DNA from 4 places in the Micromonospora olivasterospora genome. Region 3 is predicted to be linked to each of the others. Evidence: riboswitches for the same ligand, from Rfam matches in the RefSeq annotation. Region 3 holds a riboswitch; each other region holds the start of a gene.
The links. A riboswitch is a leader RNA that binds a small molecule or an ion and turns the genes downstream of it on or off. The one in region 3 is predicted to bind cobalamin.
Positions count from the first base shown of each region.

Region 1 (5,751 bases), 570 kb from region 3:
CAGCGGCCGGGGGTGGCGAGCGCGCAGGTCGACCGGGGGCAACCGGCAGTGCGGACTCCGACGGCCGCCCCCGCGCCGCAGCCGCAGCCGCAGCCGCTGGAGGGTTGGCCGCAGGCGGCCGGCGAGGCTGGCGCTACGCAGAGACCAGCCGGCGCGTTCTGGGATGTTGTGGTGGACAGGTCGTCGTTGGTGTCTTTGCAGCGGCCGGCCGTCGCGTCGGTGGCCGGTCCGGATCCGATGTTGCCGGTGCCGGCTGACGGGTACTGCATGCTGTACGCCTTCATCGCCACCGATCCGATCTGGGTCCGTGACGTGCTGCACCCGCACCTGCCCGTGGACTTGTACCAGTTCCTGTCCGATCCCGGCCGGGTGCGTGCCAGCGCGGTGGGGCTGGTCGGCTCGGAGGTGCCCCGTGAGTCCCCGCTCGCGCAGGTGAGCGCGCTGTTGCAGGGCCACGTCCGGGGGTACCTGGACAGCAACGCCGGGCGGTTGCCCACCGATGTGACCAGGCAGCGGATCAACTTCCGCGAAGAGCGTGTACGGCAGGTGGCGGCCCTGAACGACCACCAGCAGGTGCTGGATTGGCTGCGTTACCTTGACAGCCCTTACGTCACCGAAGCCGGCATGCTGCCTGCGGCCGTGATCGCGCACCGGTACCAGGCGGTGCGTGCCGCGGCGATGCTGTCCGGCGGGCCGCTGGGCCTCGGCGAGGCGACGGACGCGCCGCAGCGGCAACTGGACTTCCTCAACCGGCACGGCCAGGGCTTCCCGGTGGACGTCCTGGAACCGGGCACGGCCCGTGACTTCTTGGTCGTCGTGTTGAGCCAGTCCGACCGTCAGCTCGAACCCGACGAGCTGGCGGTGGTCCGAGCGGCGGTGGACAACTGGAAACAGCAGTGGGGCGCCCCGGTCGGGGAGTTTCTCGGCCCTCTGCTGGCCCACGCGACCGGCCGCCGGGTCACCATCTGGCGGGAATCCGGGTGGGGGGCGCCACCGAAGATGAGCGACGAGTACGGTCCGGCCGCCGGCCGGCCGGTCGACCTGTACCACGTCGCGGCCGACCCGCACAATCCGACCATCGTCAACCACTACAACGCGGCCGCGGTCCACGACGGTCGACAGGGCGCCGGGGCTTCCCCTGCGACGGCCGCGCCGGTCGACCCCCCGCCGTGGCGGGCGCAGGTCGGTCAGGGGCAGCCGGCAGCGCAGACCTCGTCGCATTCCCAACTGACGGCCACCATCAGCTCGCGGCCCGAGCCCGACCAACCGAACCCGGAACCACGCACCACACCACTGGAGCGGCATCGCCTCGATCAGGGACGGACCGAGGTCATCTGGACCGACCCCGACGAGGTGTCAGCCGAACAAGAAGTCGTGTTGATGCGAGAGATCACCCACAACATCGAACCAGACCCGGCAATGGACGACGCCTTTCCCTGGCGCGACGATGACGACCCGCGCGGACGGGTCTATGCGCCCTTCGCCGACGAGAACGGCCAGGTGCACCCCGTCGTGCGTGCCAACGTCGACCGCATCACCGCCAGCATGGACTCGGACAAACAGTTCCTGAGTGGCATCGCCAGAAACCCGAACGATCCCCGGCTACCCCACGTACCGGACGAGGAGTTGGAGCGCCTGTGGCCCCTGCTCGAGCGGATGGTCGCAGCGGAGATCCGCCGACTGGTCCTCGGCGAATCATTGGAAAACCCACGAGTCAAAGTCCTCCGCATGACCGCAGACCTCCTGGAGCCTCACGAACGCGGACCCGACGTACTCGAAGGCAGGTTGGGATTGGCCCTGGAGGATGCCTTCGTGCAACGCTTCCTTCTGGAATTGCTCGGCGTGTACCCCGGCGCCGTACTCGAGAATCAGCGACGAATGGCGGCCTGGGAACGAGACTACCGGCTGTACCCATCCTATTCGATTAGCCTCGAAACCTCCCGTCCTTCCTACGGAGTTCGTGGTCGTCGGTCTCGCGGTCGGCGACTTGTGGCTCCACGCCGAGTCAAGCGCACCATCGCCATGAGCGCCGAAGGCTTCGCAAACTCCATTGTTTTCGCCAACACCGCACTCAAACCCGACACCAGGGAACCCGACATCTACCGCACCAACTCGGTGTACCTGCAATTCACCGTCAGGATCCCCGACAACAACAACAGAATCCGCCGACAAGAAATCATGGTGCTTTTCGGTCTGAACAACCTATTCAACCTCGTTATCAACCCCCATCGCATCGTCATCGCCGACTACGGCCCTCACTACTACGACAAGGAAGAGAATTTCCCACCCATCAACCCCACCAAACCCATCAAACAGGAACCCGACACCGCGCCCCCATCGACCTGACAGGGCCCCGGCGTTGTCCCGTTCGGCGGCGGCTCCGCTGCGGGGAAGATCATCATCGTCGGGTGAGGTTCCCCCGTCAGCGTGGAGACCAAACCCAAGGGGACAGACGGTCATGGCTGAAACGAGAAAGCGGTTCGATAGAAAGTTCCGCGAGGGCACGGTGCGGATCGTGCGGGAGACCGGCAAGCCGATCGCGCAGGTCGCTCGGGATCTCGGGCCTGGGTTCGACATATGGCGCGAGATCATCCGGTTCGGTACCCCCATCGAATCGGCTGACGGTAACGGCGCACCGGGATACCAGCTCGCCGCGGTCGCCGTGATCCGGGTCGGCGGTCCCAGGGGAACCCGTTGGGTCGCCGGCATCATCGAGATACGCACCACGGAGGCCCCTGCGGGTGCCGAAAACCTCGTCCGCTAGCTAACCGGTGGCTGTTCCCCGGCGCCGCTCCCGGCACGTCGCTGAGCTCCGCACGATTGGGCGCCCGGCTGCGACGCCTCGGCTACGCCGCAGCCTGCACCGTGCCGAAACTCGTTCAGTGGCTTTGACCTGGCATTTTGAAGATCATTTCAGGCCGCCCGGTGGTACTCGTTGATCACCCCGCTGAGTCGTAGTCGGCGTCGTACGGGCTTGTCCATGGGGAAGAACCGACAGCCCGCACCCAGCTACGACGTCGGGAAGACCGTGAAACGCGCCCTCACCATCGCCGAACGACGAGATCAGAAGGGTTAAACAACAAGCTGATCGGATGCATCAGAAACGCCCCGGGAGATCCTCTCCCGGGGCGTTTCTGGTTTGTGCCGGCCACGCGGCGGCGGGCGGGTTCGGTGCGTCGATCCCCACCCCCGGCACCCCGCAGCGGTTCCTGGCCGGAGGTGAGCGGTTATCGTGTGGGCGCCGTGGTGTTCGGGAAGCCGGTGTGATGCCGGCGCGGCCCTCGCCACTGTGATCGGGAGACCGCTGGCCCTCGTCGTTCGCGAGGTCACTGGGCATTTGCGCCTAGGAAGGCCGGCCGGTGGTTGCTTGTCCCGTCAGCCAGGAGACCGGCCACGGCACGCTTCGACCCGTCCACGAGGTGCTGGAAGGCGGTCCCGCTGTGCGGTTCCCCATGCCTTGGCGCATCACCGCGCCGCTGTCCGTTCTCATCGTCGCCCTCGCCGGCTGTTCCGGCAGCGACACCGAACCCGAGGTGACCGCCGGGAGCGGCGCGACCGCCGTCACCAACTGCGGTGTCGCCGTGCCGGCCGGCGCCCCGCCCACCAAGATTTTCGCGGCCTTCCACAATGGGATCGAGGCGGTGTACGCCCTCGGCGCCGGCGACAAGCTGGTCGGCGCCGCCTACCTGGACAATCCGCTGCTGCCCGAATATGCCGCGCAGTTCCACCCGGACCAGCAGGAGCCGACCTACTACCCGGAGGAGTATCCGAGCCGCGAGGAGGTGCTGCGCCTCGACCCGGACTTCGTGGTCTCCGGGTTCACCGGGGCCTTCACCACCGAGGGACTCGGCACCCGCGCCGAACTGAACAAGATCGGCATCGGCTCGTACCTGTTCACCCAGTACTGCCCGACCGCCGACGGCGAGGGGCAGAAATCCCTGGCCGACAACGACGTCTCGCTTGACAGCGTCTACGGCGACCTCACCGACCTCGGCCGTGTTCTCGGCACGACGACGCAGGCCGAGGCTCTTGTCACGAAGATGAAGCAGACCGTCGCCGGCGTCGAGAGCGAACTCGCCGGGGTGAAGCGGCCGACAGTCGCGATGCTGAACCGGCCGGGCGGCGGTGAGCTGCGGGTTTTCGGCAGCGAGGACGTCGCCACCACGATCATCGAGAAGGCCGGCGGCATTCAGGTGTTCGACGACGTGCCCGGCCGGCTCGCCCGGATCGGCACCGAGGAGCTGATCAAGCGCAAGCCCGACGTCATCGTGATCCCGGCCTGCTGCGGGGCCGACGTCGGCCCGGACGGCGCGCAGGGGGTCATCGACGGGCTCAAGTCCGACCCCGCGCTGGCGAACGTGCCCGCGATCCGTGACAACCGGATTTACGCGGTGACGTTCGCCGAGATCACACCGGGAGTGCGCAACGCCGACGCGGTGGCGAATCTGGCAAAGCTGCTGCACCCGGAGAAGTTCTGAACGCTCGGGCTGCCGGTCTGGCCGGGGCCGTCGTCGTACTCGTGGCGGCGGTCCTCGGTTCCCTGCTGATCGGCAACGAGACGATCAGCATGAGTACGGTCGCCGGTACCTGGCTGCACCCGGACGGCTCCGACGCGCAGCGGATCGTGGAGTACCTGCGCGTACCCCGTACCCTCGTCGGGGTTTCCGCCGGCGCAGCCCTCGGCGTGGCCGGCGCCCTGCTGCAGGGCCTGACCCGCAACGCCCTCGCCGGACCGGAGGTGCTCGGCGTCAACGCCGGCGCCGCGCTCGGTGTGGTGTTGGGGATCTCGGTGTTCGGGGTGCACACCTTCGGCGGCTGGGTGTGGTTCTCGTTCGCCGGTGCGGCGCTGGCCGGCGCCGGCGTGTACGCGCTGAGCTCGCTGGGCCGCGGCGGCGCCACCCCGGTGAAACTGGCGCTCGCGGGTGCTGCCGCGACCGCGCTGCTCGGTGGGCTGACCACGGCGCTGACGTTGCTGGACATCAACACGTTCAACTCCTACCGGTACTGGTCGGTCGGGGCGCTGACCGCGGCGGACATCTCGGTCATCGGCACGGCGTTGCCGTTCCTGGCCACCGGGGCGCTGCTGGCGGCGATGTCGGTGCGGGCGCTGGACGCGATCGCGCTCGGCGACGACATGGCTCGTTCGCTCGGGCAGCGCCTGGCCGCCGGCCGGGCCACCGCGGCCCTCGCCGTGGTGCTGCTCGCCGGCACCGCGGTGGCCCTCGCCGGGCCGATCGCGTTCGTCGGGCTGACGGTGCCGCACATGGCCCGCGCCCTGACCGGCCCGGGCCACCGCTGGCTGCTTCCCTACGCGGCGGTGCTGGCGCCGGTCGTGCTGCTCGCCGCCGACGTGCTCGGCCGCGTCGTCGCCGAGCCGCAGGAACTGCAGGCCGGCATCGTCACGGCGATCGCCGGCGCGCCGTTCTTCATCGCCCTGGTACGCCGTCGCAGGCTGGCCGAGCTGTGATGCGCGCCGACCGGCGAGCCGCCGTGGTCAGCCTGGTCGCTCTGGTCATCGCCGTGGTCGCGATGGTGGCCTCACTGACCATGGGCGACTACCCGCTGCCGATCTCCGACGTGCTCACGGTCCTGACCGGCGGGGACGGCTCGACCCGCCGCAGCGCCTACGTGATCCTCGAACTGCGGCTGCCCCGCGCGCTCGCCGCGATCGCCGTCGGCGCCGCGTTCGGCCTGTCCGGGGCGATCGTGCAACGCGTCGTGCGCAACCCCCTCGCCAGCCCGGACATCATC
Region 1 is NZ_VLKE01000001.1:2,309,206-2,314,956, reverse strand. It holds gene JD77_RS10610 (hypothetical protein) at 1-2,346, shown strand, start outside; gene JD77_RS10605 (hypothetical protein) at 2,516-2,764, shown strand; cobalamin riboswitch at 3,228-3,410, shown strand; gene JD77_RS10600 (ABC transporter substrate-binding protein) at 3,441-4,478, shown strand; gene JD77_RS10595 (FecCD family ABC transporter permease) at 4,520-5,467, shown strand; gene JD77_RS10590 (FecCD family ABC transporter permease) at 5,467-5,751, shown strand, end outside.
Region 1: it holds a riboswitch for cobalamin, as region 3 does, so the genes downstream of both, JD77_RS10600 (ABC transporter substrate-binding protein) here and bluB (5,6-dimethylbenzimidazole synthase) in region 3, are expected to answer to the same signal.

Region 2 (5,751 bases), 580 kb from region 3:
TCGGGATCATGCCCGCGAACTCGGCGTACGACAGTGCCGCCGCCGCGCTGGCCAGGCCCGCGATCAGGAACGACACCAGGACGGCCGGGCCGGCGGTCTGGTTGGCGACCGCCCCGGCCAGGGCGAAGATGCCGGCGCCGATGATGCCGCCGACCCCGATCGCGGTGAGCTGCCACAGTCCGAGCGAGCGGGACAGCCCCTCCTCGGTCTCCTCGGTAAGTTCCTCGACCGGCTTGCGCCGGAAGATCGGCGGCAGACCTTCACTCGCTGCTCCCTTCTGGTGCATGCCGCTTTCCTCTCCCGCGTTGAAGCCGGACGACCTACCACGTTGGCCGTTGACGCCCCAACTCAGCAACGAGAGGAGCTGCATTCGGATGCGGTGTGTTGCCCCTGCCCGCCGACACACGACGCATGCAAATGCTTTTAGCTATGCAGGCAACGTTCGATCCATACGATTGCCCTCCGGGCTCATAGTCCTTTGGAGCCGGGAGGGAAGGAGCGAGCAAATAAGCTGCACGGGTGTCTTCCGGATTTCCGGGGGCGCCCTATCCAATCTCAAGCGCGGTGGGCAGTCAGCCGGTGCTGCATGCGGTGCTCGACACCCGCATAGTTGATACCAATGGATCTCAAGGCGATCGACTCCGGCGGGTAGAACTGGTGCGAATGTCAGGCGAGCGTCGCGGGGCTCCATTCCAAGCATCGTTCGAAGCAGGAGTAAGGGCGCGCCCGTGGACCAGGCTTGCGGGCTGCAGGCCGTGGGATACTCCACGGGATAGTTGGTTAGCGAGCGGTCGTATCCGGCGAAGGCCTCCGGGAGGCGCCCATTAAAGTATTTCGCTGCCGTAAACATGCCTTCGGCGATCGCTGCGGCCTCGGCGTCGAAGCAGTACCGGCGCAGCCCCCATGCGATTACTGAGTTATCGAACGGCCATACGGTTCCGACGTGGTATCCGATGGGATTGTAGCGAGCCTCTCCCTCGGCCAACGATCGTACGCCCCAGCCGTTGAACAGGCGCTTTCCCATTAGATGCTGAACGAGTTGCGGAGCTTTCTCCTCATCGACGGTGCCGCTCCACAACAAGTTGCCGATATTCGAATGACAGGATGCTCAGCTGGCGCCCGCCGGGATCTTTCCATTTCTAGCTCTTTGACCAGCGCTTCATCCCCAGTCCAGAGTTCGTATTCATCAAGGAAAATTGCGAACAGGGGGTGCGTCCACGAATCCATAGTATGGCCCGTGCGGTTGTTCCTCGAAGGCCGCCGTCTCGCCGTATCGCACCTCATGCATGATTTTTCCTGGCTCGACCGCCCCATCTATCTGGCGGAACATCCAGCCCACGTCGAGCCGCACGATCACCGAGGTACCCGACGGCTTCCCCGCCCTCGTGCTCTGGAAGTTCCGGCTCGCCTCACTCGGCACCCAGCTCGTCACCTGGACCACCCTCGGGCTGCTCTTCGGCGCGCTCACCGAACGCAGCCTCCGCACCCGGTCCGCCCCGGCCGCCCGTCCGACGGTCACCGCCTGAGACAGCGGGCGTCGGTATCGCCGGCCATCGCACCACGGCGCAGCACCGTCGTTGCCGGGAACGAGCGGTGGGACGTCAGCCCGACTGGTGTCCGCCCCTGTGCGCCACGCACTCAGGGGGCGGACACTGCGGCGTTGTCGACTTGATCCCGTACGGTGCCGCGCCTGTGACGCCGCACGACCATGCGGGTCCACGCGCTGAGCCCGCTGATCCGGTCGGCCAGCCAGAACGGCGGCAAGGAATCTCCGCCGCGAACGACACGGGGACCCGGGCCGCTTGAAGTAGGCCGCCCCGTCGACCACCCAGACCCGACCGTCACGTACGGCCGGCAGGTCCGCCCAACCGGGCCGAGCTATGCCGCGGACAGCTCGTCCAAGGTCCGGTCGGCCGTAGCGCCACACGGGCCGAAACCACCAGGTCGGGGCTAGGTCCGCGATCGCGGACCGCTCGTGGGGACGGCGCGCAGAAGCGGCGAACCGTGCAGCGTCAACGTGTGGACGCGGAACTGGCCGTCGGGATCGCCGAGATCCACGACGCCTCGCCGCCTGCGGCAGCCCGCCGGTTCAGGAAGGGCTGGCGAGTCGGCTGATCGCCCGCCGGCGCCCGATTCGCGCTCGTCCATGCGGGGCGTAGTACGCGGCTGCCGTGCAGCGCTGCCGTTACGCTTACCGACCGCCGCCGCACTTAGTTGAGCGCTGCCAGGTTCCGGGGCGCCCCTGCTCGGCTTCGTCGTGATCGGCGCGGTCGCCTGCCGACGCCATCGAGTCATGCTGATCTCGCCGGCCTGCGCCGGCGGGGCGACGTGTCGGCTGTCCGGCCGCCGCGCGTCACGGACGGCCGGACAGCTGCTCCGCTACTCGCGCACGGTGCCGGCAGAGAAAGCACCGCTGGCTGCCGAGACAATCACCGCCGGGAAGGGACGGCCACCCGACTTCGCGCGTTTGGCCGATGCCCACTCAGGCCGTATGCGGGTGTGCCGTCTCTGCCACAACCAGGGCCAGCTCCCGCACCACCTCTTGCAGGGATTGGCCGGTCTGCGCGCCGACCAGGCTCAGCGCGAGGTCCGCGAGCAGGTAGAAGCCAAGGGTCCGGGCTTGCTCGGACTCGAATGAGGCGAGGAGTTCCTCCGCGCCCGCAAGGTCACCGCAGCGCTTCGCAGCGATGACCCCGGCCGCACGTTGAACGAGGTCTGCCGCGACAGGGACCGAGTCCGCCGCTCCGGTCACAGCTTCGGTGCCGCGGCGCGGGCGGCATCGAAGCGGGCGGTGACGTCGGCCCAGTTCACCAGGTCCCACAGCCGGTCCACGTAGTCCGGACGCACGTTGCGGTACTGCAGGTAGTACGCGTGCTCCCAGGCGTCGAACACCAGCAGCGGAGTGGCGCCCTGCCCGACGTTGCCGTGGTGGTCGTACACCTGCTCCACGATCAGCCGCTGGCCCAGCGGTTCCCATGCCAGCACGCCCCACCCAGAGCCCTGCACGCTCTTGGTCGCCGCCGAGAGTTGCCCGGCCATGCCGTCGAACGAGCCGAAGTGCTCGTCGATTGCTGCGGCCAGCTCCCCGCCTGGGCGGTCGCCGCCGTCCGGGGACAGGTTGTTCCAGAAGATCGAGTGCAGCACATGCCCGGACAGGTTGAACGCGAACGTCTTCTCCAGCCCGACCAACGCCGCGAAGTCGCCCTTCTCCCGGGCCTCAGCCAGCTGCTCCAGGGCATCGTTGCTGCCCTTCACATAAGCCGCGTGGTGCTTGCTGTGGTGCAGCTCCAGGATCTCGCCGGACATCGCCGGCTCCAAGGCGCCGTAGTCGTACGGCATGTCGGGCAGCGTGTAGACGCCCACCAGCGGCTCCTCATCTCGCGGTCCAGGGTGCGAGCGGACGGATGCCCCAGCAAAGGTCCGGATCATCGCAAGCCGAGGCACCCGTCCGCTAATACCACTCTCTCGTAGTTGCCAGCTATTTGCAACAAGCTCCCTGACTGTCGTCCGGATCCCGCCGTCGCCCCGCCGCTGCCGTCCCGGGCACCTTGGGCGATCCGAACGTTCTCCACACTCGCCGCCAACCTCATCGGGACCGACTCGCCATGGAAGGCCACGCGACCGGAGACGAAAGTCATGAGCAGTCACTGAAATGTGATCTTCAGGCGTGTGGTTGCCGGGACACCACCGGCAGCTGACTGGAGAGGCTCTGCCACAAGCTGGTAGGACGTAGATGTCCCAGATGCCGTCGGGCAGAAGGACGACGCCCCGCCGCCGGTCACCGGCACGGTACGCCTGCGCGCGGCTGTGGTCATGGCATCAGCGCCGGGTGCATGATGCTGAGTTGACTGACCTTCGCCGGGTCGCGGTGATCGAAGAACAGCAGCAGTGGCTGCGCCTCGACGACGGTCAACTGCGCGAGGTCCCGGACCTGCGGCGGGTGACCACCGGCTTGCTCTGCCGCCCGCGCGCTGTCAGCCCTCCTGCCGCACGCGGGCATTGCATAGGTTCGACAACTATCGCCGTAAAGATCCACGCCCGGGCAGGACCAACATGCCCGGAGTGGTTCTCGTGCACCCTCCGCGCAAATGAGCGTGACCGGTGAGACGATCCTGACACGTGGACACGACATCTGGTGTTGCCCATTCGGTGGCGGCCACATATATGGTGTTCGGCGCAGCTGGTTCGGCCGGGTCCGAGTGGTGCGGTCGAGGCAAGAGGGAACCCGGTGCGAGTCCGGGACTGCCCCGCAGCGGTGAGTGGGAACGACCGCCGTCATCAAGCACTGGGCCCGGCCGGGCCTGGGAAGCGACGGCTAGTAGACGACCGGCGGCCCCGGTCAGGCCCGCGAGTCCGAAGACCTGCCAGCGCGCCGCACGTGCCGCGTGCGGCGGTCGGAGGCCGCGCGGGACGGCCGACGCCAGCAACCGGCCCGGCTCTGCCGCCGGGTCCGTTGGCGTTCACTCGCGCGTCCGAGGGCTATCGGCGACAGCGCGAGGAGAGATCATGACAGACGTGCAGGAGCTCGCGTCCGGTTCGGGCGCGGAGCATCGCCGGGCGGGGATGCGGGTCCGCAGGGGTACCGGTGACACCGAACTGGTGGACGTCAACAAGATTGCCGGGGCGGTCGAGCGGTGGGTGGCCGACCTGGACGAGGTGGACCCGCTGCGGGTGGCCACGAAGACGGTCAGCGGGCTGTATGACGGGGCGACCACCGCCGAGTTGGACAAGCTGTTGATCCAGACGGCAGCGGAGTTGATCGGTGAGGAGCCGCAGTACTCCAGGCTGGCGGCGCGGTTGCTGGCTGCGTCCGTGGACAAGGAGGTCCGCGGGCATGGTGTGGCGAGCTTCAGCCAGTCCATCCGGTGTGCCCACGGCTTGGGTTTGATCGGCGATGGCACCGCCGCGTTCGTGGCCCGTAACGCGGGCACGTTTGACGACGCGGTGGACCCGGCTGGTGATCTGCGCTTCGAGTACTTCGGCCTGCGTACGGTGGCCGACCGGTACCTGCTGCGTCACCCCGAGTCTCGGCTGGTGGTGGAGACGCCGCAGTACTGGCTGCTGCGGGTGGCCTGCGGGTTGTCGCAGACGCCGGCCGAGGCGATCGGGTTCTACCGGCTGATGTCGTCGCTGGCGTACCTGCCGAGTTCTCCGACGCTGTTCAACTCGGGGACCCGGCACACGCAGATGTCGTCGTGTTTCCTGGTCGACTCTCCCCGTGACGAGTTGGACTCAATCTACGAGCGGTACCACCAGGTCGCGAAGTTGTCGAAGTTCTCCGGCGGCATCGGCATCGCCTGGTCGCGGGTGCGCGGTCGGGGCGCGCTGATCCGCGGCACGAACGGCCGGTCGAACGGCATCGTGCCGTTCCTGAAGACGCTCGACGCGGGCGTGGCGGCGGTCAACCAGGGTGGCCGGCGTAAGGGCGCGGCCTGCGTCTACCTGGAGCCGTGGCACCCGGACATCGAGGAGTTCCTGGAGTTGCGGGACAACACCGGCGAGGAGTCCCGTCGTACGCACAACCTGAACCTGGCCAACTGGGTCCCGGACGAGTTCATGCGCCGCGTCGAGGCAGACGAGGAGTGGTCGCTGATCGACCCGTCCGACGCGCCCGAGTTGCCCGACCTGTACGGGGAGGAGTTCGATGCCGCCTACCGGGTCGCGGAGAAAAAGGCCGTCCGGACGGTCAAGGCTCGAGACCTGTACGGGCGGATGATGCGCACTCTGGCGCAGACCGGCAACGGGTGGATG
Region 2 is NZ_VLKE01000001.1:2,298,347-2,304,097, forward strand. It holds gene JD77_RS10535 (amino acid permease) at 1-286, opposite strand, end outside; partial or broken gene JD77_RS33510 (amylo-alpha-1,6-glucosidase) at 623-1,303, opposite strand; gene JD77_RS10545 (CbtA family protein) at 1,287-1,526, shown strand; gene JD77_RS10550 (superoxide dismutase) at 2,483-2,752, opposite strand; gene JD77_RS10555 (superoxide dismutase) at 2,749-3,363, opposite strand; gene JD77_RS10560 (hypothetical protein) at 3,812-4,036, opposite strand; cobalamin riboswitch at 4,165-4,382, shown strand; gene JD77_RS10565 (ribonucleoside-diphosphate reductase subunit alpha) at 4,507-5,751, shown strand, end outside.
Region 2: it holds a riboswitch for cobalamin, as region 3 does, so the genes downstream of both, JD77_RS10565 (ribonucleoside-diphosphate reductase subunit alpha) here and bluB (5,6-dimethylbenzimidazole synthase) in region 3, are expected to answer to the same signal.

Region 3 (5,751 bases):
ATGATCTACGCGTACCCGACGTTCCACCGCGCCATCGAGGACGCCCTCCGCAACCTCCGGTAGCGCCGCTATGCCGGGGTGCCGTGCCGGCCCGCGCCGGCCGCGAAGCGGGCCGCGCCCGCCGCCGCATCGGCGGCCAGCGACTCGACGCCGTACGCGAGCTCGACCGCCAGCGCCTGCGCCTCGGGCAGGCCGGCGCAGGCCAGCACCGCCGCCCGGTCGTTGCGCAGGCACGTCTGCGGGTGGCGGGCGATTTCGGCGGCGAGTCGCTCGGCCTCCGCCCGGGCCTCGCCCGGCGCGACCAGCCGGTTCACCAATCCCATCCGGTACGCCTCGTCCGCCGGCACCGGCCGCCCGGTGAGGATCAGGTCCAGCGCCCGGCTCTCCCCGATCAGCCTCGGCAGCCGGACCGTGCCGCCGTCGATCAGCGGCACCCCCAGCGCCGGCAGAACACCCCGAGCACCGCGTCGGACTCGGCGATCCGCAGGTCGCACCAGAGCGCCAGCTCCAGCCCGCCGGCCACGGCGTACCCGGAGATCGCGGCGAGCACCGGCTTGGACAGGCGCATCCGGGTCGGACCCATGGGGCCGTCGCCGTCCGGCTCGACGCGGTTGCCGCTCGGGGTGCCGATCGCCTTCAGGTCCGCGCCGGGGCAGAACGTGCCGCCGGCGCCGCAGAGCACCGCGACCGCCGCCGCCGGGTCGGCCTCGAACGCGCGGAACGCGTCGGCCAGCGCCCGCGCGGTCGGGCCGTCGACGGCGTTGCGGGCCGCCGGCCGGTCCAGGATCACCGTGGTCACCGCGCCCGCGTCTACGGGCATGCCGGTCCTGCTGCGGGCTCGACCCGTACCCCCATCGGGACAGCATGCCGCCCCGGGGCGCCGGCGCGCCAGGGCGGCGCATGCGTGGGCCTCAGCCCTCGTCGCGGCGGGCCAGCTCGCCGCGTCGGCCCCGAGCGCGGTGGCGGTCCCGGCGCTCGTCGCGGCGGGCCAGCGTGGCGCCTCGGCCCCGAGCGCGGTGGCGGTCCGGCGTTCGTCGCGGCGGGCCAGCGTGGCGCCGAGGGCGGCGGCGACCACGCAGCCGACGCCGGCCAGCTGCGGCCAGGCCAGCAGGAGCGACCGCATCTCCACTACGATCGGCGGCGGCACGATCATGTGAGGTGCCCCACGCGAGTGGGGAGAATCGGGAAGCCGGTGCGAATCCGGCACGGGCCCGCCGCGGTGACCGGGGAGCCACCGTCCACGCGCGCAGAGCGCAGCCACTGGCCGCACGGCTGGGAAGGCGGGCGGCCAGGCGTCGATCCGGGAGTCCGAAGACCGGCCTCGCGTCGACCGCCCGCCCGTACGGGTGGGCCGAGCGCAGCGGGAGCCTGCCGTGGAACTGTACGACGCCATCCACCGTCGCCGTGACGTCCGAGCCCAGTTCACCGGGGATCCGGTGCCCGAGGAGACCCTGCGTCGCGTCCTCGCTGCGGCGCACGCCGCGCCGAGCGTCGGCTATTCGCAGCCGTGGGACTTCATCCTGGTCCGGGACGCCGACACCCGCCGCCGCTTCCACCAGCACGTCCAGGCCGAGCGGGACACCTTCGCCGCCACCCTGGACGGCCCGGCCGCCGAGCGGTTCGCCCGGATCAAGATTGACGGGGTGCTGGAGTCGACGCTGTCGATCGTGGTCACCTACGACGCGGCCCGGGGCGGCCCGGCGGTGCTCGGCCGGCATGCCATCGCCGACGCCGGCCTCTACTCGGTGTGCCTGGCCATCCAGAACCTCTGGCTCGCCGCCACGGCCGAGGGGCTCGGCGTCGGCTGGGTCTCCTTCTACCGGGAGCCGTTCCTCGCCGAGCTGCTGGGCGTACCGGACGGCATCCGGCCGGTCGCGTGGCTCTGCGTCGGGCCGGTCACCCACCTGGAGGCCGTACCGGACCTGGCCCGGCACGGCTGGCGCCACGCGCGCCCGCTCGCCGAGGCCGTCCACCACGATCGCTGGCCGGGCTGATCCGCTGGCCCCCATGGCGGCGGTATGGCGGTATCCGCGCCGGGAGGATGCCCCCGTGTCGGTGACATGCTGGTGTCCGTTCCCGGCGCGGCCGGCGCGAATTGTCGCCGTCGCCCGGTTTGCGGCCGCTTCCGCCGGGAAGTCGGACGGCATGCGGGCACTCTTGACGAAACTCGAACAGAACTCGGCGCTGGACCGGGCCGGCGACCGGTTGCAGCGCGGTGTCCAGGCCACCCTCCGGCCGCAGCGGGTCCGCGACCTGCTGCACGGAGTGTTCCTCGGGCACCCGTTGCATCCGGCGATGGTGCAGGTGCCGGTGGGTGCGTGGATCAGCGCGGCCGTGCTCGACCTGATGCCGGGGCAGCGCCGGGCCGCCACCGCACTGGTCGGGCTGGGCACGGTCAGCGCCCTCCCGGCGGCGGTCGCCGGGCTGAACGACTGGGCGGCCCTCGCCCGCGACCAGCGGCGGGTCGGCCTGGTCCACGCCGCCGCGAACACCGTCGCCCTCGCCCTGTACGCGGGCTCGCTGGCGGCGCGGCGGCAGGGCCGGCACGGGGCGGGGCGGATGCTGGCGTACCTCGGGCTGACGGCGGCGAGCACCGGCGCGTACATCGGCGGGCACCTGGCGTACAAGCAGGCGGCGCAGGTCAACCAGAGCGTCTCCGAACTGCACCGGATCAGCGACGGCTGGAAGGCGGTGGCGGACATGGCCGCGCTGCCGCAGCGGAAGCTGATCACGCGCGAGGTGGACGACGTCTCGGTGATCCTCTACCGGCACGGCGACGACGTCACCGTGATGCTGGAACGCTGCCCGCACCAGAGCGGCCCGCTCGGCCAGGGCGAGGTCACCCAGGTCGACGGGCACGACTGCGTGGTCTGCCCGTGGCACGGCAGCACGTTCCGGCTCAACGGCGGCGAGGTCGTGCACGGCCCGGCCGCGAACGACCAGCAGATCCTGTCGAGCCGGGTGATCGACGGGGTGCTCCAGGTCCGACTGCCCTGACTGCGCCGCCCGCACCCCGGCGTCGGCTCCGGGACGGGGCGTGGGTGGTGGCGGCAGGTGCGGGGCAGCGGTGTGCGGGTCAGTCCCGGCGGTGCCGGCCGGTGACGAAGGCCCGCGCGCCGGCGGTGGCGCGCGCGGTGGTGGTCCGGGCGGCGGAAGCGGCTCGGGCGGTGCTGGCTTGGGCGGTGCTGGCTTGGGCGGCGGCGGGCCGGCGGCGCAGTCCGAGAACCGCGCCGATCTGCGCACCGACGATGCTGGCGACGGCGAGCACCGCCGACACCGCGAGCGGCCGGTTCACCCGGTCCTCCGCGCCGGCCCGGGACGCCCCGGCGGCCATCGCCGGCTGCCCGCCGGCCGGCGGCTGGCCCACCTGCTGCGTCGACTGGGACGACCCGGCCGCCGGCTGACTGGCCGACGGCCCCGGCGAGGGGCGGGTGGCCCGAGGCGACGAGGGCGTGCCGGGAGCGCCGGACCCAGCCGGGTCGGCCGGGGACGCCGGAGCCTCGGACGGCGCGGCCGGGGACGCCGGCGGGCGACCGGGTCGCCGGGGGCGGGGGCCGCCGGCCGGGCCACGAGCCGGCCGGTGGCGTGCGGACGCGCCCCGCCGTCCTGGCTGCCGTCGGGGAGCCGGATCAGCTGTCCCGGGCGGATCCGGTCGGGGTCGCGCAGCCGGTTCAGCTTCGCCACGTCCCGGTAGCGGTCGAAGTCGTCGAGATAGCGCTCGGCGACCTTGCCGAGGTAGTCGCCCCTGGCCACCCGGTAGACCGTCGGCCCGGCCTGGTCCGGCGCCCCGACGGCCGTGGCGGCCGTCGCCGCTGCTGCCTGGGCGGCCGCCGGAGGCGTCGCGGCGGCCGGAAGGGCAGCCGCCAACCCGTGGGCCGCCGCCGGGTACGCCGCCGCTGCCGCCGGGGCAGCTGCCGCGTACGGGCCGGTCAGGGCGGTGGCGGCGCTCGCGGCCGGGCTCGCCGCGATGATCAGCGCGACCGACCCGACCAGGGCGGCGGCGGCCCGCTGCTGACGGCTCATGCCGGGCAGCCGGGGAGCCGGCCGGCGCACCGACTGCGCGCCGAGTTCCACGAGCACGGAGAGGGCGAAGGTGGCCCACCCGAACCAGCCGACCAGGGCGAGCGCGCGCAGGAGGAGCCGCCCGTCGTCGCGGCTGGTGAGCGTGGTGCCGATCTCGGCGAGGGTGGGTAGGTGGTCGGGCAGCGGGTTGCCGGCGAACGCGATCAGCGCCACCGGCGCCCCGACCAGCACCGCGACCAGCACGACCAGCGCGCCGAATCCGGTGAGGACCTGCCCGGCCCGCCGTGCGGCGGAGCGACCCCGTGCGGCCATGGCGTGCCTTCCCTTCCTACGGGCCCTCGGTGAGCGCCCGCGCGGTGGCCTCACCGGAGACGGTGACGGTGTTGCCGAAGCCGAAGAGGCCGAGCATGTACCGGTCGTAGGTGACCGTGACGTGGACGCGGATGTGCTTCTCCCCGTCCACGACCGGGAATTCGACGGAGTGGTTGGTCACCCCGGCCGCGGCGAGGTAGCTGCCCACCGTCGCCCGGGCCGCCGCCTCGTCGATCTCCTTGGGGCCACCCTCGATGGCCCGCGCCCGGTCGATGGACTGCCCGCCCGTCCGGGCCGCCTCGGCGGCGAGGTTGTCAGCCCGCTGCGCCGACCGCAGTTGACCGGCGCCGTCGAACGCCAGGCCGATGATCGCGAGCACGCCGATCATGGCGGCGGCCAGGAACAGGCTGACCCGGCCGTCGTCGCCGCGCAGCCACCGCGCCCGGCGGGATCGGGGGTGGGCGGGGGCCGGGTCACGACCGGCTCCGGTAACGGTCCAGCGGGGAGGTGAACGTGGCGGAGACCGTCCGGCTGCCGGGCATGCCGGGCAGCAGCGACAGGTGGATGTCCGCGAAGGAGACCGTGCAGCTCACCTGTACGGTCACGGCGGCGGGCTGCCCGGGGTCCGTGGCGTACGCCTGCTCGAAGGTGGCCGGCGTGCCGTTCACGTTGCCGGTGAGAGCCAGCGCGGGCTGCCCGACACAGTTCGCCCGCTGCCAGTCCAGCTGGGAGCCGGCTGCGGCCCGGGCCGCATCGCGGGCGGCCTCGGCGTCCCGGGAGATGGACGCGGCCCGGGCCGCGTCGTGCGCCGCCGACTGGACCGCCTCCTGCGCGATCGCGGTACGCCCGGCGACCCCGGCCAGCACCATCAGGGCGATGAAGGCCGGGGCGAGGACGGCCACCTCGACGGCCACCGAGCCGCGCTCGGATCGATGGCCGCCGGGCACCGGCCGCCGCCACCTCTCCGAGCGTTCGCGCAGTTGGCGAACCCGCCGCACGACGCTCATCCCGTCCACCGTTCGGCCGTGCCGTGGGCGGTCTGCCGTACCGCGAAGTCGACGCCCGGGACGACCGACAGGGACCGGCCGGTCACCGTGCAGGTCACCTCGGTGGTGTCGGTCACGCACGCCGGGCCGGGCTGCTCCCAGCCGACCAGCCAGTCACCGGCGGTGGTGAGGAACGCGACGGCCCGCGCCTCCCCGGCGCCCGGCGGGGCCAGGTGGACGCGCTGCGCGTTGACCGCGGACTGCGCGGCGTTCAGCGCGGTGGCCCGGGCGACGAACCAGGCGGCGACCTGGATCGAGCCGAAGAGCAGCACCAGGATCGCCGGCATGACCACGGCCAGTTCCACCGGATTGGCGCCCCGGTCGGTTCCGTACCGGGTGAGCCGCCGCCCGGCGGCGGTGCGGCCCCGGC
Region 3 is NZ_VLKE01000001.1:2,878,978-2,884,728, forward strand. It holds gene JD77_RS13180 (dihydrolipoyl dehydrogenase family protein) at 1-63, shown strand, start outside; partial or broken gene JD77_RS13185 (crotonase/enoyl-CoA hydratase family protein) at 69-820, opposite strand; cobalamin riboswitch at 1,140-1,338, shown strand; gene bluB (5,6-dimethylbenzimidazole synthase) at 1,374-1,994, shown strand; gene JD77_RS13195 (Rieske (2Fe-2S) protein) at 2,146-2,997, shown strand; gene JD77_RS35470 (hypothetical protein) at 3,077-3,295, opposite strand; gene JD77_RS13200 (LysM peptidoglycan-binding domain-containing protein) at 3,292-4,335, opposite strand; gene JD77_RS13205 (pilus assembly protein TadG-related protein) at 4,352-4,768, opposite strand; gene JD77_RS13210 (TadE/TadG family type IV pilus assembly protein) at 4,809-5,282, opposite strand; gene JD77_RS13215 (TadE/TadG family type IV pilus assembly protein) at 5,339-5,751, opposite strand, start outside.

Region 4 (5,751 bases), on a different contig from region 3:
TAGCGCGGCAGCGGCAGCGACGAGGTGCTGCAGCGACGCCTCGACCTCGGGGTACCCGCGCGTCTTCAGGCCGCAGTCCGGGTTGACCCACAGCCGCCGGGCTGGGACCGCGGCGACGGCGCGCCGCAGCGCCTCGGCCATCTCATCGGGCGAGGGCACCCGAGGCGAGTGGATGTCCCACACACCCGGGCCGACGCCGCGGGAGTAACCGATCGCGGCAAGGTCGTCGAGGACCTCCATCTTCGAGCGAGACGCCTCGATGCTGGTCACGTCCGCGTCGAGGGCGTCGATGGCGGTGATGACCTCGCCGAACTCCGAGTAGCACAGGTGCGTGTGGATCTGGGTAGCGTCGGCGACCCCGCTGGTGGCCAGCCGGAACGACCCGACCGCCCAGTCCAGGTACGCCTTCTGGTGTTCGCGGCGCAGTGGGAGTGTCTCGCGCAGCGCGGGCTCGTCGACCTGGATGACCCGCAGCCCGGCGGCCTCCAGGTCGCGGCACTCGTCGCGCAGGGCCAGGGCGACCTGGTCGGCGGTGTCCGCGAGGGGTTGGTCGGTGCGCACGAACGACCAGGCCAGGATGGTGACCGGGCCGGTGAGCATGCCCTTGACGGGCCGGTTGGTGAGCGACTGCGCGTACGTCGACCACTCGACCGTCATCGGCGCCTTGCGGGCTACGTCGCCGTAGATGATCGGCGGGCGCACGCAGCGCGAGCCGTACGACTGGACCCAGCCGTTGTCGGTGGCGGCGAACCCGTCGAGTTGCTCGCCGAAGTACTGCACCATGTCGTTGCGTTCCGGCTCGCCGTGCACCAGCACGTCGAGGCCGAGGGCCTCCTGCAGCCGGACTACGTGCTCGACCTCGGCGCGCATCCGCTGCGCGTAACCGGCTTGGTCGAGGCTGCCGGCGCGCAGCTCGGCGCGGGCCTTGCGCAGTTCGGCGGTCTGCGGGAACGAGCCGATCGTGGTGGTCGGCAGGTCCGGCAGGTTCAGGCGGTCCTGCTGCTGGGCGGCGCGGCCGGCGTAGTCGCCACGCTGCCGGTCGGCCGGGCGCAGGGCGGTCAGGCGGGCGCGGACGTCGTCGTGCCGCCACGCCGCCGGGATCGGCGGCAGCGGCGCGGGTAGGTCGGCGGTACCGTCGCGCAGCGCGCGGCCGAGCAGCACCACCTCGTCGACCTTCTGCCGGGCGAACGCCAGCCGCGCTCGCAGCTCGGTGTCGAGGCGGGTCTCGGCGTCCAGGTCAACCGGGACGTGCAGCAGCGAGCACGACGACGACACGGCGACCTGGTCGGCCAGGCCGGCGACGGTGGCGCCGGTGACCGCGGCGGCGCGCAGGTCGGTGCGCCAGATGTTGTGCCCGTCCACCAGGCCGGCGACGATCGTCTTGCCGCGCAGCGGACCGGCTCCGCTGAGCCGCCTGAGGTTGCCCGGCCCGGCGACGAGGTCCAGGCCGATCGCCTCGACCGGTGTGCCGAGCAGCGCGGGCAAAGCGTCGCCGAGCTCGCCGAAGTAGCTGGCGACGAAGATCTGCGGCCGCTGCTCCAGCTCGCCGAGCCGGATGTAGGCGCGGCGCAGCGCGTCGATCTCATCCGGGGTGCGGTCGGCGACGTAGGCGGGCTCGTCGAGCTGCACCCACTCCACACCGGCCCGCGCCAGGTCCGCGAGCAACGAGGCGTACGTCTCGACCAGGTCGTCCAGCCGGGCGAACGGGTCGGCGCCCTTGGCCAGCAGCAGGAACGTGGCCGGGCCGACGAACACCGGCCGGGTGGTGATGCCAAGGGCGCGGGCCTCGCTGTACTCGCTCAGGGCCTTGGCCGGGTTCGGGGTGAACTGGGTGTCGGCGTCGATTTCCGGGACCAGGTAGTGGTAGTTGGTGGCGAACCACTTGGTCAGCTCCAGCGCCGGCTCGGCGTCAACCCCGCGGGCCATCGCGAAGTACGTGTCGAGCTCGGGCAACCCGAGCCGGCGAAACCGGGCCGGGACCGCGCCGACGGCGACGGCGGTGTCGAGGACGTGGTCGTAGTAGGAGAACGTGTTGGACGGGATGGCGTCGAGGCGGGCATCGCGCAGCGTCTGCCACACCTGGCCGCGCAGGCCGGCCGCTGTCGATTCCAGGGCGGCGGCGTCGATGCGCCCTGCCCAGTACGCCTCGACGGCCTTCTTCAGCTCGCGGTTGCCGCCGATGCGCGGATAGCCGAGCACGGTGCTGGTACCGAATGTCACGGGGTGTTTCCCTTCCCTCGAGGTGCCCGACGTGCACGGGAAGGCAGGGGAAAGGCCAGACGGCCTTCCGCCCGGCCCTCCCGAGAGGCCGTCGGGGGCGCACGCGGTCGTGTGCGCGGTGCGGGCAGGTCTTCGGACTCGTGGGCGTCGTGCTCGCGCCTACCGGCCGTCGCTTCCCAGGCTCGCGCCCAGTGCTTGATGACGGCTTTCGTTCCCACTCACCGCTGCGGGGCAGTCCCGGTCTCGCACCGGGTTCCCTCTTACGACGCACGGCCTGGCGGCCGCGCGAACCAGCACTGCAGGCAATCCTAGAACTCGTCATCTGTTGCCACGACCGGCCCCACCGGACGGCCGAACCATCTGCGATGGACGCCATATATGCCGACGGCAGGGGAGCCGCACACAACATCTCGTGTCGGCGTGTCCTTGGCCCGACGGGCTGCACGCATCCGGTGAGGGGCAGAGAGCGCGATGGAAAGGCGCATCGACCCCCAGAGAGTGCCAAACACCGGGCCCGCGGCGAGTTCGACCAGCAGTTCATCGGGGCCCGCGAGATGAACGCGGCGGAGCTGAAGCGGTTCGAGGCATGGGAGATGACGCGATGAGCGAGGACGTGGTCCGGGCGGCCGAGGCGTTCGCCCGCGGCGAGGTCGACTACGACGACACCGCCCCGGTCGAGCTGCCGCCGGCGGCGGAGACCGAACCGATGGTGATGCGCGGAGTGCGCCTGCCCGTGGACCTGGACCAGCGGGTCCGCGACGCCGCCGACGCCGCCGGCGTCAAGGCATCCACCCTCATCCGCGAGTGGATCGAACTCGGACTCACCGAGCTGGAGAACGACCGGCCCGTGTCCCTGTCCGCGCTGCGCCGCGCGATCGCCCACGCCACCCAGGCCAGCCGCGCCGCCTGACCGGCTCACCACCCACTCACAGCGGCTCACAGCGCAGAGTCACACCACCAAGCCAAACACCAACCACTGGCCGTTGCCAGCGAAGTTGAACTTCTTGCCATCGAATCTGGTTCGGATGGAGTTTCTGCCACTACAGATGGTCCGCTCCTGGTCATCGAGTCTGGAGTTGATGATGACGCTGGTGGCGGCGGAATCCGTTTGGCCTGGCGCTGAGCTGGTGTTCGTCGCGGCGGCTGGTGCGTAGGCCCACCCGATCGCGGCGCGACGGCTACCACCACGATCGGGGTCAGATTCGGTGGCACAAAGCCTCGAGCCCACCAGTCACATCTGAGCAGGCGAACCGACTCCCCTGCCATCGAAGATGAACCGCCCCTGGTCATCGGGACCAGCGCGGTTCAACTTCGCTGTCAACGGACAACCACAATCGGCAGCTACGCGACACGCCGTGAACCTAACAAAGCACTACTAGCTGGGTGAGAACCCATCGACGTAGATGGCAGTTGCGTCGTCGGACTGCTTGTTGCGTCGCCATCGGATCGCAGACGGATCTTGGCGTTCAGCCTGTCTCACTCGCGCGATAAGCGCTGTCGGTCCCTGGGCGCCAAGAAGATCTAGCGTGTTGGGCCAATCAAGCAGTCCAAGCGTCACTGCGCGAGCGGCACCGTCGCTGAGGACCGCAACCCTCGTCTGCGCATCGACGGGGATGAAGCCGGTCAAAGCCTGCTGCACCACCGCCGGATCGGCCTCGGCGATCCAGTAGCCGCCTGGGACGTTCCGGGCGGCTAGTTCGGCGTGCTTCATGGCGAGCAATGCCGCCGCTTTACCAGGCGAACCGATCGGATGGCGATCTGCTTCTGCCCGCTCCGCTGCGGCGGTACGGCTTACCCGATCATCGGTGATCACGGTCAACCGGCCACCTTGATCGACCGCCAGCGAGACGTCTCCGAGGACCAGGTAGTCGAGTCCTCCAGGCTGAAAACGCACCAGACCGACACCGGCTGACGGCGTGCCTGGGTGCCCTAGATCGCAGGTGCTGCGGTGCTCGTCGGCGACTCGGCTGATCGCGATGGCGAGCGCGTTCGACAGGGACGTGGACGGATCACGCACCAGCTCGATCGAGGTCTCCCCCAGCCGGCGGGCATACCAGCTCACGCCATGAAGGCAGCCTGTATCGGTGCGGGCGGTAGCGCCGTCAAGCACAGCGACCAGGTGCTCGTCGGCATAGAACCAGTCCTCATTAGCCCGGTCGCTGCTGCCCGGGTCGCTGGCGGCGAGTACCCGCATGCGGTCATGCACCTTCATGCCGGTAGACGGGCGTGAGCAGGTCGCTGGAGGTGATCTGTCGAGTAGCCGCATCGAAGCTACAGGTGATCAGCGCGGACCACCGCCGGCCGCGTACCTCGCGGTATATCTCGGACAGATGGCCCTCAAGGTAGTGCGCCGCTCCGGCAGTGCCAGGGCCATGAATGCCTGCGAGGTACAAGAACGTTCCCTTGCCGTCGGGGCGCGGGAGCCGGCCGATGTAGGCGTAGTCGACGGGCTCACCGCTATCGCTGGGGGATCGAAACTCCTGGCCCGCATTCTTGTCGACCAAGTACCACCCGCGCTCGTCAACCGAGAACCCCAGGTGCTCGTCGGACTCCAGCACCTGACCAACGAACGGCAGTAACCGCGGGCTAGTGAGGACGATCAGATTCGGTCGGTTCAGCTTGACCAAGCCAGGCGGCGGCACGATCTCATGATCCGCGCTGAGGCCGACAGACCTCGCCAACTCGGCAATGCGGTCGTAGGCGGCTAAAGCTTCAGCAGACAGCACCGCTAGCGGCTTCCCGTCTGGCCGTCCGGTCTCGTGCTTGCCGCCGATCGCCACGGTTAGCCGTCCGGTGCCGAGGAGGGCGCGCTCGGGTCGGACCCCGGCAGACAGGAGCTGGGAGACGCGCGAGCGGGACATGCCCAGGGCCTCGGCGATCTGGAGTTGAGTCAGCCCGCTGTGCAGAAGCCCCTCGAAGACCTCACGCCGTTCGCGCGAGAGGTCCGCGATGGCCAGTTGGTGGTCATCGATGAGGGCGTTGATCTGGCGCGCGCGCTCAAGCGGATCTTGCGCTGCGGCTGCTTCCTGTGACTCGGACACCACTTACTCCACTCCGGTGAGGGGGCTAACGAGAGCGTAGTTGGTCAGCCCACAGGCCATGCTTCGGATGGTTAAGGGGGCTATCAAGACTGGCTGATTCAGGGGGCTTGACCAACGGTAAGGGCTGTGGTGTCCTTAGTCCACCCCCCTAAACAAGCGTAAAAAGGGGGCTGAAAGGAGAGGGCGCCAGCGGGATTGCGGCCCGCCGACGCCCAACGGCATCCACCCCAAGGAGGCACAGATGCCAGCAACGAGGGTAAGCCCTGCCCCGGCCGATCCGGCGCAGGCTCCTTCTGGATCGATGACCGGCGAGGTGTCGGCGCTGGTGGCGCGGGCGCAGGCCGGTGACGCGGAGGCGTTCGGCCTGGTCTACGACCGGTACGTCGACCAGGTCTTCCGGTTCGTCTACCGGCGGGTTCTGGACCGGCAGGTGGCCGAGGACCTGACCTCGGAGACGTTCCTGCGGGCGCTGCGCAACCTGGCCAGCTTC
Region 4 is NZ_VLKE01000002.1:34,362-40,112, forward strand. It holds gene metE (5-methyltetrahydropteroyltriglutamate--homocysteine S-methyltransferase) at 1-2,220, opposite strand, end outside; cobalamin riboswitch at 2,327-2,530, opposite strand; gene JD77_RS31295 (hypothetical protein) at 2,822-3,130, shown strand; gene JD77_RS31300 (hypothetical protein) at 3,596-4,414, opposite strand; gene JD77_RS31305 (sigma factor-like helix-turn-helix DNA-binding protein) at 4,419-5,261, opposite strand; gene JD77_RS31310 (sigma-70 family RNA polymerase sigma factor) at 5,503-5,751, shown strand, end outside.
Region 4: it holds a riboswitch for cobalamin, as region 3 does, so the genes downstream of both, metE (5-methyltetrahydropteroyltriglutamate--homocysteine S-methyltransferase) here and bluB (5,6-dimethylbenzimidazole synthase) in region 3, are expected to answer to the same signal.